DNA from 4 places in the Erwinia rhapontici genome. Region 1 is predicted to be linked to each of the others. Evidence: predicted binding sites of a transcription regulator. Region 1 holds the regulator's gene; each other region holds the start of a gene.

Region 1 (4,478 bases):
TCGGATGCGCTTTCACCAATATGCTGAGTGTGGCTGGCAATATAACGGTATAGCTCTTCGTCGACTTCTATCGTTTTCATCTTTATCCAGTACGGTTGTTGCTAGTATCAGAACCGGTTGTTCGGGGACAACAATCCACGCAACCATCATGACGTTGAGCCGATCCAGTTCTAACATCAGGATTATAAAGTTAAATCCCGCCAGGGTGTAGCGCCAGACCCGTTTCAGGGCAAAAGTCGGAATATGCCGCAAAAAGATCATACCCGCCATTCGCGCCAGCGGCAGAAATTGTGGGATCCATGATACCCTAAGCCTTGGTGCCAACTGTAAGAACTTTCTCTATGAATTTGAATTTTCGCCTGCAATCTGAACAATCCGCCACTGACGGGCTTCCACTGGTATTGATCCACGGTTTATTTGGTAGCCTGGATAACCTCGGCGTACTGGCCCGGGGATTAAAAGACGATCGCCGTTTGATTCAACTCGATGTCCGAAACCACGGTTTGTCTCCGCGTGCGCAAAAGATGGATTATGCGTTAATGGCTCAGGATGTCCTGGACACGCTTGACGCGATGCAGGTCGATCGTTTCAGCGTGATCGGTCACTCGATGGGGGGGAAGATCGCCATGGCGATTACCGCACTGGCGCCCGATCGTGTTGAGGAGATCGTAGTGATTGATATCGCTCCTGTGGCCTACACCACGCGTCATCATGACGATATTTTTGCCGCACTGAATGCGGTGACTGAGGCCGGTATCACCACGCGCAGCGAAGCTACTGCCCTGATGCGTCAAAGTATCAGTGAAGAAGGCGTTATCCAGTTTTTACTCAAGTCGTTCCACGAGGGTGTTTGGCGTTTCAACGTTCCGGCGCTGCTGGCATGTTATGAAAACATCATTGGCTGGGAGCCATTGGCCCCCTGGTCACATCCTGTGCTGTTCATTCGTGGGGAGCGTTCTCCCTATTTGGCCGATGCATATCGCGATGCACTGTTAACCCAGTTCCCGCAGGCGCGTGCCCATGTCATCACCGGCGCAGGGCATTGGGTACATGCTGAGAAACCCGATGCGGTATTACGTGCAATCCGACGTTTTTTAGCGCTGTGAAAACCATTTTCGCTGGGGTATGATGGCGCGCTAAAATTTTGCCGCTGCTGATTATCAGACGGCATAACGGCCCTATTCATCAGCAATCCAGCCTTTCAGTATTACGATTCCTATGGCAAAAGAGAACACGGACCGCACAACGATCGATCTGTTTGCAGATGAACGACGTCCGGGACGACCCAAGACTAATCCGCTGACGCGTGATGAGCAGTTGCGTATCAACAAACGCAATCAGCTCAAGCGCGATAAAGTGCGCGGCCTGAAGCGTGTCGAACTGAAAATGAACAGCGACGCGGTTGATGTCCTGAATCAGCTAGCTTTCGAGCGCAATATCAGCCGCAGTGAACTGATCGAAGAAATGCTGCTGGAACAGTTGCAACGTCATCCGTCCTGATGGTATCAGGGCCTTAGCACTCAGCGACAAAACCGGCAGCATTACTCATTTATCCGCTCACGACGGTCTGTTATCATTAGCGATATCTGCGAAAAAATCAGCAGTCACCATATCATTAAGATTCAAGAGGTTATTAAACTCATGGCACTCGTCGGCATTTTCTTTGGTAGCGATACAGGCAATACCGAAAACATTGCAAAAATGATCCAGAAGCAACTGGGGAAAGATGTTGCAGAAGTTCGTGATATTGCTAAAAGCAGCAAAGAAGACCTTGAAGCCTTTGATATTCTGCTGCTTGGCATCCCAACCTGGTACTACGGTGAAGCCCAGTGCGACTGGGATGACTTCTTCCCAACGCTGGAAGAAATCGACTTCAACGGTAAACTGGTTGCGCTGTTTGGTTGCGGCGATCAGGAAGACTATTCCGAGTATTTCTGCGATGCAATGGGCACCATCCGCGACATCATTGAGCCGAACGGCGCAGTGATTGTCGGCCACTGGCCGAGCGAAGGTTACCATTTCGAGGCTTCGAAAGGCATGGCAGATGATAACCATTTCCTTGGCCTGGCCATTGATGAAGATCGCCAGCCAGAGCTCACCAACGAACGCGTTGAAAATTGGGTAAAACAAATTTTTGATGAACTTCAGCTAAAAGATATCATCGAAGCATAACCATAGCCGCTTGATGTGGGAGCTATCTCACATCAAGTAAGTGGTTTTTCCTATAGAAGTAATAGATACATGTTTGTAACTTTCATCTGCAAAACTGTACAATAACCCCATCGGTTACCCGCTTACTCAGCACCTGCCCCACTCTTTGAGGATGTGAGTCGCCCAAAGAGCGGTGAAGATGATGCAGATTGAAATGTTAACCCAGCCTAATTCGGGCGCGTGCTACCCTGGATGTAATGACACTTATCCTTACATCCATTGCGGTTTCAGGCACCCCTTATGGTTTTCATTTCGGAGTATCAGTTCTATACTGAGACGCACTCATCTTTTAGCGTCGACCGATGTTCAGGGCTTTTCAGCCACTAAGTGACTAGCAAAGTAACAGGACAATATCCGCATGACTGACAATAACACCGCATTAAAGAAGGCCGGCCTGAAAGTCACGCTTCCCCGACTGAAAATTCTGGAAGTGCTTCAGGAACCAGAGGGCCATCATGTCAGTGCGGAAGACTTGTACAAACGCCTGATTGATATGGGCGAAGAAATTGGTCTGGCCACCGTTTACCGCGTGCTGAACCAATTTGATGATGCGGGGATCGTTACCCGCCATAACTTTGAAGGCGGTAAATCCGTTTTCGAACTGACTCAGCAGCACCATCACGATCACCTGATCTGCCTGGACTGCGGTAAAGTTATTGAGTTCAGAGACGAATACATTGAGGAACGTCAGCGTGAAATCGCCACGCGTCACGGTATCAAACTGAGCAACCATAGCCTGTATCTTTATGGCCATTGTTCTCTGGGTGACTGTCGTGAAGACGAGACTCTGCACGACAAATAATCTGCACTGTTCAGTGTAAAAACCGGTGGCTTGCCACCGGTTTTTTTATGCCTGCGTTATAGCGATTCCTCCCGGCTAAAACGCTGCCAATCTGTCTCAAAAGGTTATCGCGTATAGAGCGGCAGCCAGCCACCATATGAAAGCAACGAGACCACGGCATTCAGTGCACCAAACAGCAGAACCAGCACAATCGGTGCCATCCCCCCTCTGACTCGCCACGTGGCAGTGGCAAAACGTCGACGTGACTGCCAGGCTAGTAGCGCTGGCGTGACAACAGCCCACAACGTCGCGGCCAGCCCGGCATAACCGATTGCCAGCAGAAAACCGTTGGGCCAGATCATCGCGGCAGTTAGCGGCAGAATAAACGTCAGCAGCGTGGTTTTTAATCTTCCGGACGCGGAGTTATCCAGTTTAAAGAGATCGGCAAGGTAATCAAAAAAGCCAAGACTGACACCGAGGAATGAACAGGCAACGGCGAAGTTAGAGAAGATATCCAGTAACAGATTCAGAGAGCGATTGTGCAGTACGCCGGATAACGCCCCCACCAGTACGTCAATATTACCGCCTTGCGCGGCAATCGCTTTAAATTCGCTGCGGGGAATATTGCCCATCGTGCCGATGATCCAGATAAAGTAAATCATCAGAGCCAGCAGCGTGCCGTAAATCAGGCAACGGCTCACGCGGCCTGCATTCTTATGGTAGTAAGTCGTCAACCCGGCAATGTTGCCATGGTAGCCGAAGGAGGCCAGACAAAACGGCACCACTATCCAGAGATATCGCAGATAATCGCGATCGGCTCCCTGGCTGTCGAGCAGAATAGCCGGCTGAACATGCCACAGCAGGCCGCCAAAAATCATCAGAAAGGTGAGGATCTTCGCGCCGAGAAAAATCAGCGTCATCCGGCTGACAACCGCTGTTCCCAGCCAGATAAACAGCGCCACCAGTAGCGTAAAGAGCAGCCCAGCCATACGTGCCGATATTCCGACATTTAATTGATTGAGGCTGTGCTGAATAATCGCGCCACTGGCAGAAATGTACGCATAGGTGAGGATCCCCAGCACAAAGACCACGGACAAACCGTTGATCAGGTTCCAGCCACGCCCAAGTAAATCGCGTGTGACCGTATCAAAACTCGCCCCGATGGGATAATGCAGGCTGGCTTCCAGATACAGTAATCCGGACAGCAGCATACAGAACCAGGTCACGATCAGCAGCGCGGAGGACCAGGCAAACCAGGCACCGGACATCACTACCGGCAGCGAGAACATCCCGGCACCAATAATGGTGCCACTGATAATCAACGCCCCCCAGAGTGTTGACGGCAGACGAACAGCAGAAGCAGGTGTAGCCATGAAATCCCTTAGCGAATGCAATAAATAACATGCCATAAACCGGGATAATCCACTGGCTAAACGGCAATAATGCCGCATAGTCTACACAGAATCACACTCACGAACTAGTACAG
Region 2 (4,478 bases), 1.1 Mb from region 1:
CTGGCGCACGGGTCCTCCGGACTTAATGATATTGACGGAACTGAATGCGGTAATCGCGCGGGGTAACATTGAAGTGCTTTTTAAACACCCGCTGGAAGCACTGCTGGGAAGAGAAACCGAGGTCCATCGAGATCGCCATAATGCTTTTGGTCGAACTGACCAGGCAGCGTGCAGCCTGATCAAGACGGCGGCTGCGAATAAACGTCGCCAGGGTGATGCCCCTTTGCTCTTTAAACGCACGTTGCAGGTGCCACTTCGAATAGCCAGATTTTGCCGCCACGGCTTCAATATTGAGGCCTTCTTCTAAGTGATCGTCGATCCAGTCGACGATAACGTCCACGATTTCATTTTTCATTTTTAGCTCCGCGATGACGGGCGCATGACGCCCACTCCTGCCTTAAAAGAACAAGGAAGTTATTTATTATTTTGATTTTATTGAAGTAATTACGATATGAAAAAAAAGGGAGAACATATCAAAAAAACGTGGAAGGGATGGTATTAGACCGCTTAAAATAGTTCAAATAGATAATATAAATCTTTGATAATAGATAAGGGCTATATGCCAGCTAACATGGATCTCAACCTGGTGCGGGTATTTATCGCCATTTATGAAACCCAAAGTGTCAGCGGGGCTGCCGAACGTTTGTTCATTACTCAGCCCTCTGCCAGCTATGCCCTAGCCCGGCTGCGGGTTGCGACGGGTAACGAGCTGTTTAAACGCAGCCGTAAAGGGATGCAACCGACTCCCACCGCCAGTCAGCTCTATACGGTTTTTAAAAAGTCTCTCAGTGGCATTGAGAAGGCGGTGGCAGACACCCGCAGCTTCTCTCCGGACACATCCTTTCACAAATTTCGTCTCGCCCTCTCTGACCTTGGCGAACTGCTGTTGCTACCCGGTCTGGTGAAACATCTGCGCGCCGTTGCCCCTAACGTGCAGCTGGAGGTGATCCCGGTAGAGATGCGAAAACTGGATGAATGGTTGCTGACCGGAAAGGTCGATGCCGCGCTGTGTAGCCGTAACGAGAGTATTTCGCTGGCGCAGCGTGACCGGATTATGGACGAGTGTTATGTCTGCCTGTTGAACGACCAGCACCCGCGCATTGGCGACACCCTGACGCTGGATGCCTACCTGGAGGAACAACACATTATTGTGTCGACCATCAGCGGGCATTATATGGTGGAAGAGCGGATAAAAGAGTATGGCTATGAGCGCCGCATTGCACTGGAAGTCCCGCACTTTGCGGCGCTGGGCGAGCTGATTGCCTCCAGCGAACTGCTGGTGACGCTGCCCTCCAGCGCGGCGAAAATCTATGTCGCGCGAGGCAACGGGCGCATCATCGAACTGCCGTTTGAGCTACCGAATCTTGAGGTGTACCTGTACGGGCACACCGAGATCGGGGATATCACCGCCAAAACCTGGTTCTATAACCTGCTGAAAAACGTCAGCCCACTGCTGATGGTCCGCCGGTAACAGAGGGTTAGTCGTTGCGGCGCGGGCCACGGCTCCAGTAGGCCATAAAACTGATGCACTCCGGCGACAGGCCGCGCTCACCAATCAGATAGCGGCGCAGTTGTTTAACGGCGCTGGACTCGGCAGCAACCCAGCCATGAAAGCGTTTATCTCCGCTATCGGCACGGTCCCAGAGGATATCGCCATCCTTCTCTTCATGCAGCTCACCGCGCACCAACGCACTTTCCGGCAGCATCACCCGCTGCTGCACCGCCTGCAGTAACGCTTCACCATGAGAGGCACCGGTTTCTTCACGCGGCAGCCAGTGGATGTCGGCAAAAGTATAGTGGCTGAGATCAACACAGTCGCCGCGTTTCGGCATTTCCAGGAACATCTGTAACTGCGGCGGGTTGCTCCAGCCAGCCAGCTGTTCAAGGATCGCTTTCGCCGCCGGGAGTGCCGTTTCATCTGCAACGACCAGCGCGCGCTCCACGTCAGGGTGCGGGTCCCACTCGTAGCCACCGCTGCTGGTCGGGCAGGCGCGATTTGGTGCCACCATTTGCAGCGCTGCACCCGGCTCAGCATTCAGCGCCCAGGCCGAAGCCGGGCCTTCGGTACCGTGCATCACAAACTCGACTTCTACTTCTCCGGCATCAGCATTGACGTGACGAAGGGTATAGGTACGGGCAATCGGACGGATATCCTGCGGCATCGCGCGGGCTGTTTCCCACCAGGTTTTATCACCCTCATCGGTCAACGTTGAGGGCGTGCCGTCGAGGGAAGGAAACAGCAGTTTTATCCGCTGATCCGGTGCATCCATTTTCATCTGACGCACGTCATCACCGCTGAATACGCAGCACAGCATCGAAGGAGAAAGTACCTGCTTACGCGCCAGCACTACATTAAACAAGCGATAACCCTGAACACTCGCCATAAACCCGCCTTGTAAACCTGAAAGCCGCGCACGTGTGATAACGCACATAAGGTCGGCAAGAATAGCAAAGCCAGATGATAATGAGAATGAGAACGAGGCTTCTTTACATCACCCTCGTGGAATAACGGATTGATCCCGGCGCAAAAAGCCGTCAACGTAGCGCTTTCCCTGTGGTAAATGCGGAGCACGCCGATGTCCCTGACTGTCCTGACGCAACTGGCCGATATTCCGGCCAGTCAGTGGGATGCCCTGGCCCCCAACTCTCAGCCTTTTTTACGTCATGCTTTTCTCTCCACTCTGGAAGAGAGCGGTGCGGTCAGCCGCGCTTCGGGCTGGCTGCCGCAGCATTTGCTGTGGATGGAAGAGGGAACGCCGCGTGCGGCCATGCCTGGCTACGCGAAAAATCATTCGATGGGAGAATACGTTTTCGATCACGCCTGGGCAGAGGCCAGCGAGCGGGCAGGGATTCCTTATTATCCGAAGTGGCTGTCGGCGGTGCCATTCAGTCCGGTCAGCGGCGCACGACTGCTTGGGAGCGATCGCCAGGCCGCGCAGCTGTTACAGGCCTTACCTGCGTTTCTGGCCGAACGGCAGCTCTTCAGCGGCCATATTAATTTCAGCGATGAGCGTATTCACCAGGGGCTGGAGCAGGATCCGCGCTGGCTGCCGCGCCTCGGCTGCCAGTATCACTGGCACAACCGGGGTTTTCGCGATTTCCAGGATTTTCTCGACCTCCTCACCTCGCGCAAGCGCAAACAGCTGCGCAAAGAGCGCGAGCTGGTTGCCAGCCAGGGCGTGGAGTTTGTCTGGTATCAGGGCGCAGAGGTGACGGAGGCGCAGTGGGATTTTGTTTACGCCTGTTACGCCAATACCTACCGCGTGCGCGGCCGTCAGCCTTACCTGCCGCGCCTGTTTTTCAGCCTGTTGGCCGAGCGCATGCCGGAAGCGATTCGCGTGGTGATCGCCAGCCAGCACGGAGAGCCGGTGGCCATGGCGTTCAGTCTGGTGGATGGCAACACCTTCTACGGCCGCTACTGGGGTTGCCTGGAAGAGTTCAACCGCCTGCATTTTGAAACCTGCTTCTATCAGGGGATGGAGTACGCCATTGAGCACGGGCTGCAGCGTTTTGATGCCGGTGCTCAGGGTGAACATAAGCTGATTCGTGGTTTCGAACCGGTGCTGACAGAATCCTGGCACCTGCTGCGCCACGCCGGGCTGCACGATGCGGTCGCCGATTTCCTGCATCAGGAGCGTGAAGGCGTGCGCAACTGGGCAGAGGAAGCCAAAGCCTCGCTACCGTGGCGGCAGCCCGACGGGCAGTGATACCCGTCGGGCATGACCATCATCCTTCGCCGACAAATCCGCCGGTCTGGTGGCGCCACAGGCGCGCATACAGGCCGCCTTTTGCCAGCAGTTCGCTGTGGCTGCCAATTTCGGCAATCCGGCCCTGCTCCAGCACCACCAGCCTATCCATACGGGCGATGGTCGATAGCCGGTGGGCAATCGCAATCACGGTTTTCTCTCCCATCAACGTCTCCAGGCTCTCCTGAATCGCCGCTTCCACTTCGGAATCCAGCGCGGAAGTGGCTTCGTCCATAATCAGAATCGGCGCATCCTTCAGCAGTACGCGGGCAATCGCAATACGCTGGCGCTGCCCACCGGACAACTTCACGCCGCGTTCACCCACCTGGGCATCCAGCCCGGTGCGGCCCTGCGGATCGGACAGCAGGGGAATAAATTCATCGGCTCTCGCCTGATGAATAGCGCGCGTTAACGCCTCTTCGCTGGCATCCGGCCGACCGTACAGCAGGTTCTCGCGAATCGAACGGTGCAGCAGGGAGGTATCCTGGGTGATCATCCCAATCTGTGCACGCAGGCTCTCCTGAGTGACATCGGCAATGTTCTGACCATCTATCAGGATGCGGCCACCGTTCAGGTCATACAACCGCAGCAGCAGATTCACCAGCGTGGATTTTCCCGCGCCGGAGGGGCCAATCAGGCCGATTTTTTCACCGGGCCGGATGGTCAGCTGCAGGTCATTAATCACCGTGCGTTCGCCGCCGTAGTTAAAGCGGATAGCCTCAAACTGGATTT
Region 3 (4,478 bases), 740 kb from region 1:
CATCCGCCTCGGGCCGTTGTTCCACGCGGTGCAGGCGGCAAAAATTTTCCCCGACCAGAAAACTTTTGCTGATGCCGTGCCCAAACAGGATCCGACGGCCATTCTTACCGACTGGCAAATGCAGAAAATGCAGCGCAATTTCGATTTGAAGCGATTTGTTGCCACGAATTTTATCCTGCCCGCAGAGGGGGACAAATATGTCCCGCCCGCTGGCCAGAGTCTGCGTGAACATATCAACGGCCTGTGGCCGGTGCTGACGCGCTCCGCCAGCCAGGCCAATCAGTGGGATTCGCTGCTGCCGCTGCCGAAGCCTTATGTCGTCCCGGGTGGGCGCTTCCGCGAAGTGTATTACTGGGACAGCTACTTCACCATGCTGGGGCTGGCGGAAAGCGGTCACTGGGATCGGGTGCAGGATATGGTCGATAACTTTGCCTCTGAGCTGGATAAATACGGCCATATCCCCAACGGTAACCGCAGCTACTATCTCAGCCGCTCGCAGCCCCCGTTCTTCAGTATGATGGTTGATCTGCTGGCAAAACATGAGGGTGAAGCGGTCTACAGCAAATATCTGCCGCAGTTGGAAAAAGAGTACAACTACTGGATGGCCGATGCTGACAGCAGCACCTTAGCCGCCGGTTCGGCCAGCAAACGCGTCGTTAAGCTTAAAGACGGCACCGTACTGAACCGCTACTGGGATGCCCGCGATGTGCCGCGTACCGAATCCTGGATGGACGATATCGCCACCGCCGGGAAAGCCCCTTCGCGCGATAAAGCCGGGCTGTATCGCGACCTGCGAGCCGGGGCCGCATCGGGCTGGGACTTCAGTTCTCGCTGGTTCGATAAACCGGGTGATCTGGCTACCATTCATACCACCCGCATTGTCCCGGTGGACCTGAATGCCCTGATGTTCCACCTGGAGAATACCCTCGCCCACGCTTACCAGGTGGCGAAAAATGAAGGTGCAAGCAAGCGTCTGGCCGAGCGTGCCACACAGCGTCGTGACGCGATCAACCGCTATCTGTGGGATGAGAAACAGGGCTGGTATGCCGACTATGACTGGCAGAAAGCGCAGGTCCGTCCGCAGTTAACCGCCGCCACGCTGTTCCCGCTCTATGTGCAGGCCGCGACGGACGATCACGCTAACCGTACGGCCAGCGCCGTGAAAGCGCAGTTGCTGAAAGAAGGTGGCCTGGTGACCACCACCGTCAACAACGGCCAGCAGTGGGATGCGCCTAACGGCTGGGCACCGTTGCAGTGGGCCGCCGTTGAGGGGCTGAATCACTATGGTAAGCAGGACCTGGCGAAAGAGATCGGTATGCGCTTCCTGCAAAACGTGCAGGCCACCTACGATAAAGAACACAAGCTGGTCGAGAAATACGTTGTCGAAGGTAAAGGACTGGGTGGCGGCGGTGGCGGCGAATATCCGTTGCAGGATGGCTTTGGCTGGACCAATGGCGTAACGCTGAAATTAATGGATCTTTACTGCCCTAAAGGCGTGACCTGTAATAATGTGGGGGATATCAGCACGGCTAAACCAGCACCTTAACCTGCATTAACCCCTGACCGGGCGGCCTTTGTGCCGCCTTTTTTTATCGTTCCCGGCCCCCCTCACCTCACGCTGCCAGACTCCGCAGCCCACCAGACACCTTCCGATACTGAAATAAAATTTACGCTTGAAAAAATCAACGATAACAATAACAATTCTCATTGTTATTCTCATATTTTGTTACTTTTATGTAAGAATGCCTTTTCCCGAGGGATCTGATCGGCTTTCAGTTCCCTCGATCCACCCTACAAGGAAAGAAGATGACTCTGGTTTTTAACCTGAAGCGATCGGTGCTGTGCTGCGCCATTGCGATGACCGCCCCTGGCATGACTTTCGCTGCTGACAGCCAGATGGTGGTGACGGCAGCGCCCGCGGAGACCGCCGATTCACCAACGCGTGGCTATACCGCAACCACGTCTACCGGCGCCAGCAAAACCGATCAGCCGCTGATCACCACCGGTCAGTCGGTGTCTGTCGTCACCCGCCAGCAGATTGACGATCAGGCCGCCAATACCGTTGGCCAGGCGCTGAATTATACGCCAGGGGTGTTTTCTAACTTCAGTGGGGGTGCCACCCGTTTTGACACCGTTGCCCTGCGTGGCTTCCACGGCGGCGATGTCGATAATCTGTTCCTCGATGGTATGCGCCTGATGAGCGACGGCGGCAGCCATAATATTATGCAGGTCGATCCCTGGTTCCTTGAGCGCCTTGATATCATCAAAGGTCCCTCCTCTGCGCTGTATGGTCAGACCGTTCCCGGCGGGCTGGTGAACATGACCTCGAAACGCCCGCAGTTTGTCTCTGAAGGGCATTTCCGTCTGACCGGTGGAACACAAAATACCAAAGGGGCCGCCTTTGATTATACCAATGCGATTAATGACCAGTGGGCCTTCCGCCTGATCGGCATGACGCGCACCAGCGATACGCAGTATGACAATACACGTGAAGAACGTTACACGATTTCGCCGTCATTGCTGTGGCAGCCGTCAGAAGACACCTCCCTGTTGCTGCGTGCCTACCTGCAAAAAGATCCCTCTGGTGGTTATCACGGCTCCACACCGCTCTCCGGTAACCTGACTCAGCATAATGGCAAATGGTTAAAGGATGGCTTCAACGAAGGCGAAAGCAGCGTTGACCAGTACAAACGGCGTGAACAGGTTTACAGCTACGCCTTCTCGCACCGCTTCAATGAGACATGGGCAGTGCGCTCTGATGCCAGCTACACGCACAGCAGCGTTGCCCTGGATCAGGTGTATCAGAACGGCTGGATCGGTGATAGTGACCAGATAGCACGTGGCTACAGTGGCTCACGCGGTTCACTGGATGCCTGGTCAACGGACAATCAGCTGGAAGCGGATTTCGCCACTGGCGACGTGACGCATAAGCTGGTGGTGGGTGCAGAATACCATCAGTATAAAAACGATGTCTGGAGCGGATACGGGAGTGCCAGCCCACTCGATCCCTTCACCGGTGCCACTGCCTCTCACAGTGTAGCCGTCACCGCTCAGGACAACACCACTCGCCGCTACTATCAGTCCGGCGTCTATTTGCAGGATGAGCTGGAATGGAATCGCTGGCATGCCACGCTGTCCGGCCGCTATGATCGCATGGTGTCAGAGCAGGATAATCACACCACCGATGTTAAACATCGTCTGCAGGATGATCACATCAGCGGACGCGCATCGCTGTTGTATGCCTTTGAAAACGGCCTGTCGCCTTACGTCAGCTACAGCCAGGCGGTCACGCCATCCATTCTTCCTGGCAAAGATGGCAACCTGCTGAAACCTTCCACGTCTGAGCAGTATGAGGCCGGTTTGAAATACCAGCCACCGGGCACCAGCGATCTGTACACCGCTGCCGTGTATGACCTGACGCAGAAAGATGTCGCGGCACGTGATTCTAACGATATTGCCAGCGCCACCTACATTCCCGCCGGGAAAGTGCACTCTCAGGGACTTGAGCTGGAAGCACGTAATCAGCTGACCCCGCGCCTGAGTACCATCGCCGGATATACGCTGAACCACGTACGTTATAAAGAGTTGCAGGACGGCAATGATGGCCACACGCCACTGCTGACACCCAATCAGATGGCCTCTGCCTGGGCACACTATCAGTTTGACTACGGCATCAGTGCCGGTGCCGGGGTGCGTTACATCGGTAAACAGTGGGCCAATGACGACAATACCTCGCGGGTCCCCTCCGTCACGCTGGTCGACGCCTCTGTACGTGCCAATCTGGGCGACTGGAACAGCAGCATTAAAGGGGCTTATGTGCAGGTCAATGCCAATAACCTGTTCGGTCGTGACTATATCGCCGCCTGTTACAGCACCACCAACTGTTACGTGGGGGCTGAACGCAGCGTGATCGCCACCGTGGGTTACGATTTCTAAAAGCCAGACAGTAAAAAGGGAGGCCTCAGCCTCCCTTGTTTCTAAACCGTTGTGTTAACTGCGTACCTTACGGTAAATCCACAGCACCACGATCGCACCAATCACCGCGACAATAAAGCTGCCGAAGTTAAAACCATCTACCCTGCCGAAACCAAAGAAGGTGCTGATCCAGCCACCCACAACGGCCCCCACCACCCCAAGAACCACGGTAATGATGAAACCACCGCCATCTTTACCCGGCATAATCCATTTGGCGATAATACCGGCGATCAGACCAAAGATGATCCATGAAATAATACCCATTAGTCACTCCTTATAATCTTATGATTTAACGCTTCGCCTAATAAAACGCACTAAGTATAGGCGAGGTTTCTAAGCCTGTGATTTAAATCTAAACTTTCTTTGTCTATCGCGTAAAATAATTGTAAAGCCCTTGAAGGGGTTGCCGATAACCGTTACAGGGTCGCTAACGCGCATGATTTGCTATTCGACTGGAGCCGGATGTGAAAGAGGACGACAAAGAACAATACCTGAAACGTGGG
Region 4 (4,478 bases), 580 kb from region 1:
AAAAAATAGCCACCCCGTCTGGGGTGGCTAAAAGGATGATAATGAAGCTTGTCAGGAACGCGGTTCTCTGTGGAACCCCGCTTTACATCTCTGGAGCAATCAACGCCCCGCCTGCCTTTATTACCAGCGATAATCCACTGAAGCAACGAAGGTACGGCCTGAACCGTAGAAGCAGGCTTCGGTATTGCTGCATGACGCCACATAGTGCTTATCCGTCAGGTTCTGCACGTTAAACTGCAATGTGGTGCCTTTCAGCGCAGATACTGCCTCACCCAACTTGTATTTCACCATCGCATCGTAAAGTGTGAAGTGTGGAACTTCATCCTGTCCAATGGAGTCTGCTGGAGCATCACCGGTGTAACGAACGCCAGCACCCAGAGTAAAGCCGTTTAGCACGCCGTCGAGGAAGCTGTAGTTACCCCAGGCAGATGCTGCATGACGCGGAATACCCGAAGGGGCACGTCCCGCGAGAGCAGAACTGGTGCTGCTCTCTTTGGTCACCGCATCGGTGTAGGTGTACTGCGCCAACAGTTCAACTTCCGGAATTGGCTGAGAACGTAACTCAGTTTCAACCCCTTTCGAATTGACCTTGCCGATCGCTTCGTTGTAACCCAATACGCTGTTATAGCCGGTAAGGTTCTTCTGGTTAATATCAAACCAGGAGACCGTTAGCATAGTATTGGTGCCCGTTGGCTGATATTTGAAGCCCACTTCGGTCTGTTCACCGGTGGTTGGCGCAAAGGGTTTGGCACCCGGTGCACCGGTACTCAGGTTAGGTTCAAACGAGGTGCTGTAGCTGACATACGGCGAAAAGCCTGAATCAAAGGCGTACAGCAGGCCTGCACGGCCAGTGAACTTGTTATCATTCTGCTGAGTGTCGCTGTTATCGGTACGATCCAGCGTACGGATTTCGCTCCAGTCATTACGACCTGACAGCACCAGGTTCCAGCGGTTCCACTCCAGCTGGTCCTGTAAATAGACACCAACCTGATGCAGTCTCTTACGCGTGCTGGTGACCAGGGAGAAGTCACTTTCATCAATATCAATGCTGGTCGGATTAGCCCAGTCAAGAATGTAACGATCTCCGCTGTCACGCCACAACTTGCTGTCAACATCGCTCCATTTATAGTCCAGCCCGCCAATCACGGTGTGATTAACGTCACCGGTCTCAAACTTCCCTTTCAGCTGGTTATCCATCGCCAGTTCATCCGTCATGATTTTATCATGCTGTGGACGGCGGTTGATCGAGTGGTCGTTATCCGCATCCCAGGTATACACCAGATACTTGTAAGACTCACTCATATGGCTGTAACGCACGTTCTGCTGGAATGACACCGCGTCGTTAAAGTTGTGATCGAAGATATAACCGATAGACGTTTGTTCACGCTTCGCTTCGTTGTAGCTCGGGTCGCTGACGTTAAAGTCGTAAGGGATATAGCCTGCGCTACTCTCTTTCAGCGAGCCGGACATCGGCAGGAAGTTACGGTAACCGGCTTTAGGTTCATTCTGGTAGCTGGTTAACAGCGTAAAGCTGGTGTCTTCATTTGGCAGCCAGGTAATCGCCGGAGCAATCGCCATACGCTGTTGTTTGTTGTTTTTAACAAACTCATGTTTGGTGCTGGCAATACCGTTCAGGCGATAGAACAGGGTGTTGTCATCATTCAGCTGACCGCCGAAGTCAAATGCGGCCTCACCAAAATGCTGATTGCCAGTGCTGAGTTTGACCTCATGAATGCTCTCAGCGGTTGGGCGCTTGCTGGTCATATTGATCAGACCGCCCGGGTTCACCTGGCCATACAGTACCGATGCCGGGCCATGTACCATTTCCACACGCTCTAACAACCAGGGATCGATCTGCCCTGCTGCTCCGGCCTGGCCGGACAAGCCGTAGCTCAGCCCATCCAGGAATTTAGGCGCATAACGGAAGCCGCGGCTGATCACTTCGTCATTACGGTTCGAGTTACCACGGTAGTTGGTCACCACGCCACTGGTGTAGCTCAGCGCATCAGAGACTGAAGCCGCCGCCTGATCGTCCATCTGATCGCGCGTCACCACAGAAATGGATTGCGGGGTTTTACGCAGCGGTGTGGCGGTCTTGGTGCCTGAAGCGCTCTCTTTCGCTACGATCCCTTTGGTCGGGGCGGTGACGCTTTCCTGGGTGTCTGCGGTGACCGTCAGCGTATTTTCGGCTTCGGTGGCTGCCTGCACGGCGGGCGCCATCAGCAGGGCTGAAGCCAGTAATAAACGCAGGGTGTGTTTGTCTGAACGAACTGCAATGCCTGGTATTGCCTGTTTTTTAATCTTATTAAACATGTTCTGGTATCCCGTCTGAACAGATTTGCTGATAAAAAAAACCCGTTAAAACCCGCCAATGGTTAAGGAGAACTGATTGGCCGCGGTGAAAGGTGAGAATCACGTTTGCCACTACTTTCGTCGATTCTTCTGCCCTTCTTAAGAAAACCGATATTTACGTACAACTTACAGGCCCTTAAGAAAGTTGCGACGCATCTTATTGCAAATGCAAACTATTCTCAATACTATTTGTATTAGCGTCATTTACTGTAAGAGAGATTAAAGTCCCTCCTTTTAAGTAATTAAATGTAAATTAAGGAAAATTATCGTGACAACACGGCACACATTATGGCCGATGCGTCAGCCCGCAGGTCATGCAGCACAGCTGCTGGCCGCCGATAACGTGGGTGAAGAGAGCTGGTGGCGGCGCATTGCGCAACATGGCACGCCACTGGTTGAAGCCTTTGCTGAAGGAACAGTCCGGATGAACTATTTCTGGCGTGACCCGGCAGGTGACGAAACCCGCTCTGCGATACATCAGGTTTATGTGGATATTAACTGCGTGACCGACCACCACAGCCCGCAGCCGCAAAGTTTGCAACGCCTGGCGGGAACCGATGTCTGGCACTGGTCAACGGAGATTGATGAGCACTGGCGTGGCAGTTACAGCCTGATCCCGGTAAACGCTGAGCAACTCCCCCCCACTTTTAGCACCGATGACGACACACGCCGCAAACAACAGCGCGAATGGTGGATATCTCTGTTCCCGCTGGCGATTGCCGACCCGTTAAATCGCAGCTGTGCCCACCTCAACAGCCGCGGGCACGCGCTGTCGGCCGCGCATATGCCCGCGGCGCCGGACCAGTCTGCGTGGCACGCGCTGGACAGCGGACAGCCGATACACCCCGATAACCACCAGCTGCAACAATTTACCTGGGACAGCGCCCTGCTGGGGAATCAGCGCCGTATCTGGCTCTATACCACGGGCAGTACAGCGATCCCAGAGCAGCGCCCGCTGGTGATTCTGCTGGATGGACAGAACTGGGCAGACGGACAACCGCTTTATTCCGCGCTGCATGCCGAAACCGACAGCGGCCATCTGCCCGCCGCCTGCTGGCTGTTGATTGATGTGATTAACGGTGACTGGCGCGAAAAAGAGCTGCCCTGCAATGCTGAATTCTGGCAGGCGGTGCAGCAGGAATTGCTGCCGCTGGCGCGCAGCCGTGTGGAATTCAGTGAAGAGGCCGACCGTACCGTGGTCGCCGGGCAAAGTTACGGCGGCCTGGCGGCGATGTATGCCGGGCTGCACTGGCCCGGGCGCTTTGGCCGCATCCTCAGCCAGTCTGGCTCCTTCTGGTGGCCAAACGTCCGCCTGGTCACCCACTTTTCCGAAGCCGGAGAGCAGGAGATGGGCTGGCTGACCGGGCAGGTCATCAAGGGTGTACTGCCTGCCAGCCGCTTAAAGATCTTCCAGGAAGCGGGCGATCGCGAAGCCGATATGGCCTGGGTTAACCAACAGATGCGTCAGGCGCTGCTCGCAGGCGGGCATGACATTAATTTCCGAATTTTCTCCGGCGGGCATGATGCCCTGTGCTGGCGCGGCGGGCTGCTGGACGGCTTACGCTGGCTACTCGCCGACTTTATTACACCTCCCTATTCTGGAAAGACAGGTAATTAACATGACCGAACAACAAAATCCCTTCGACGATGAAACCCTCGACTTCCTGGTGCTGCTCAATGCACGCCAGCAATACAGCCTGTGGCCAGCGTTTTCCGACGTTCCTGCTGGCTGGAAGGCCGTGAGCGGCCCGGATACTCGCGCCGAATGCATTCGTTACATCGAAGAAAACTGGCACGACATGCGCCCCGCCGTGCTGAAAACGGCAGGTTAGCCAGCCCGGGCGGCCGGAAAAAAGGTCGCCCCTACGGGATCAGTTTTTACCTCTTACGACAGGAATTGCCACCGTGTCAGAAGCTCAGATCACGCCTGAAATACAGGCCGAATTTACCGAATATCCGCTGGTTGCGGCGCAGCCAGGGATCTGGATTGCCGATCAGATCGCCAGCGCAAGAAACACCTTTGCCGTTGCCCACTACAGTGAACTGCATGGCGATATTGACCGTCCGATGCTGGATAGGGCGATCCGCCAGGCGATGTCCGAAGCCGATACCGTGCAGGCCACCTT

What was found. The regulator Fur, encoded in region 1, represses iron uptake genes when iron is present. The targets are predictions, from matches to a motif close to ATAATAATGAGAACNACTATCAA.
Region 2: the regulator Fur is predicted to act here: its motif matches at 2,465-2,487, upstream of LJN55_RS00995 (siderophore-interacting protein).
Region 3: the regulator Fur is predicted to act here: its motif matches at 1,692-1,714, upstream of LJN55_RS09805 (TonB-dependent siderophore receptor).
Region 4: the regulator Fur is predicted to act here: its motif matches at 2,519-2,541, upstream of fes (enterochelin esterase).

Annotation. Positions count from the first base shown of each region.
Region 1 is NZ_CP085627.1:1,327,071-1,331,548, reverse strand. Features, by position in the region: gene seqA (replication initiation negative regulator SeqA) at 1-80, opposite strand, end outside; gene ybfF (esterase) at 342-1,106, shown strand; gene ybfE (LexA regulated protein) at 1,219-1,500, shown strand; gene fldA (flavodoxin FldA) at 1,642-2,172, shown strand; gene fur (ferric iron uptake transcriptional regulator) at 2,570-3,013, shown strand; gene mtr (tryptophan permease) at 3,118-4,365, opposite strand.
Region 2 is NZ_CP085627.1:238,108-242,585, reverse strand. Features, by position in the region: gene LJN55_RS01010 (hypothetical protein) at 1-9, opposite strand, end outside; gene LJN55_RS01005 (helix-turn-helix domain-containing protein) at 23-355, opposite strand; gene LJN55_RS01000 (LysR family transcriptional regulator) at 560-1,471, shown strand; gene LJN55_RS00995 (siderophore-interacting protein) at 1,479-2,384, opposite strand; gene LJN55_RS00990 (GNAT family N-acetyltransferase) at 2,577-3,707, shown strand; gene LJN55_RS00985 (ABC transporter ATP-binding protein) at 3,727-4,478, opposite strand, start outside.
Region 3 is NZ_CP085627.1:2,066,038-2,070,515, reverse strand. Features, by position in the region: gene treA (alpha,alpha-trehalase TreA) at 1-1,546, shown strand, start outside; gene LJN55_RS09805 (TonB-dependent siderophore receptor) at 1,807-3,936, shown strand; gene LJN55_RS09800 (GlsB/YeaQ/YmgE family stress response membrane protein) at 3,991-4,239, opposite strand; gene LJN55_RS09795 (flagellar brake protein) at 4,440-4,478, shown strand, end outside.
Region 4 is NZ_CP085627.1:1,902,755-1,907,232, reverse strand. Features, by position in the region: gene LJN55_RS09065 (TonB-dependent siderophore receptor) at 121-2,313, opposite strand; gene fes (enterochelin esterase) at 2,648-3,970, shown strand; gene LJN55_RS09055 (MbtH family protein) at 3,972-4,184, shown strand; gene LJN55_RS09050 (non-ribosomal peptide synthetase) at 4,258-4,478, shown strand, end outside.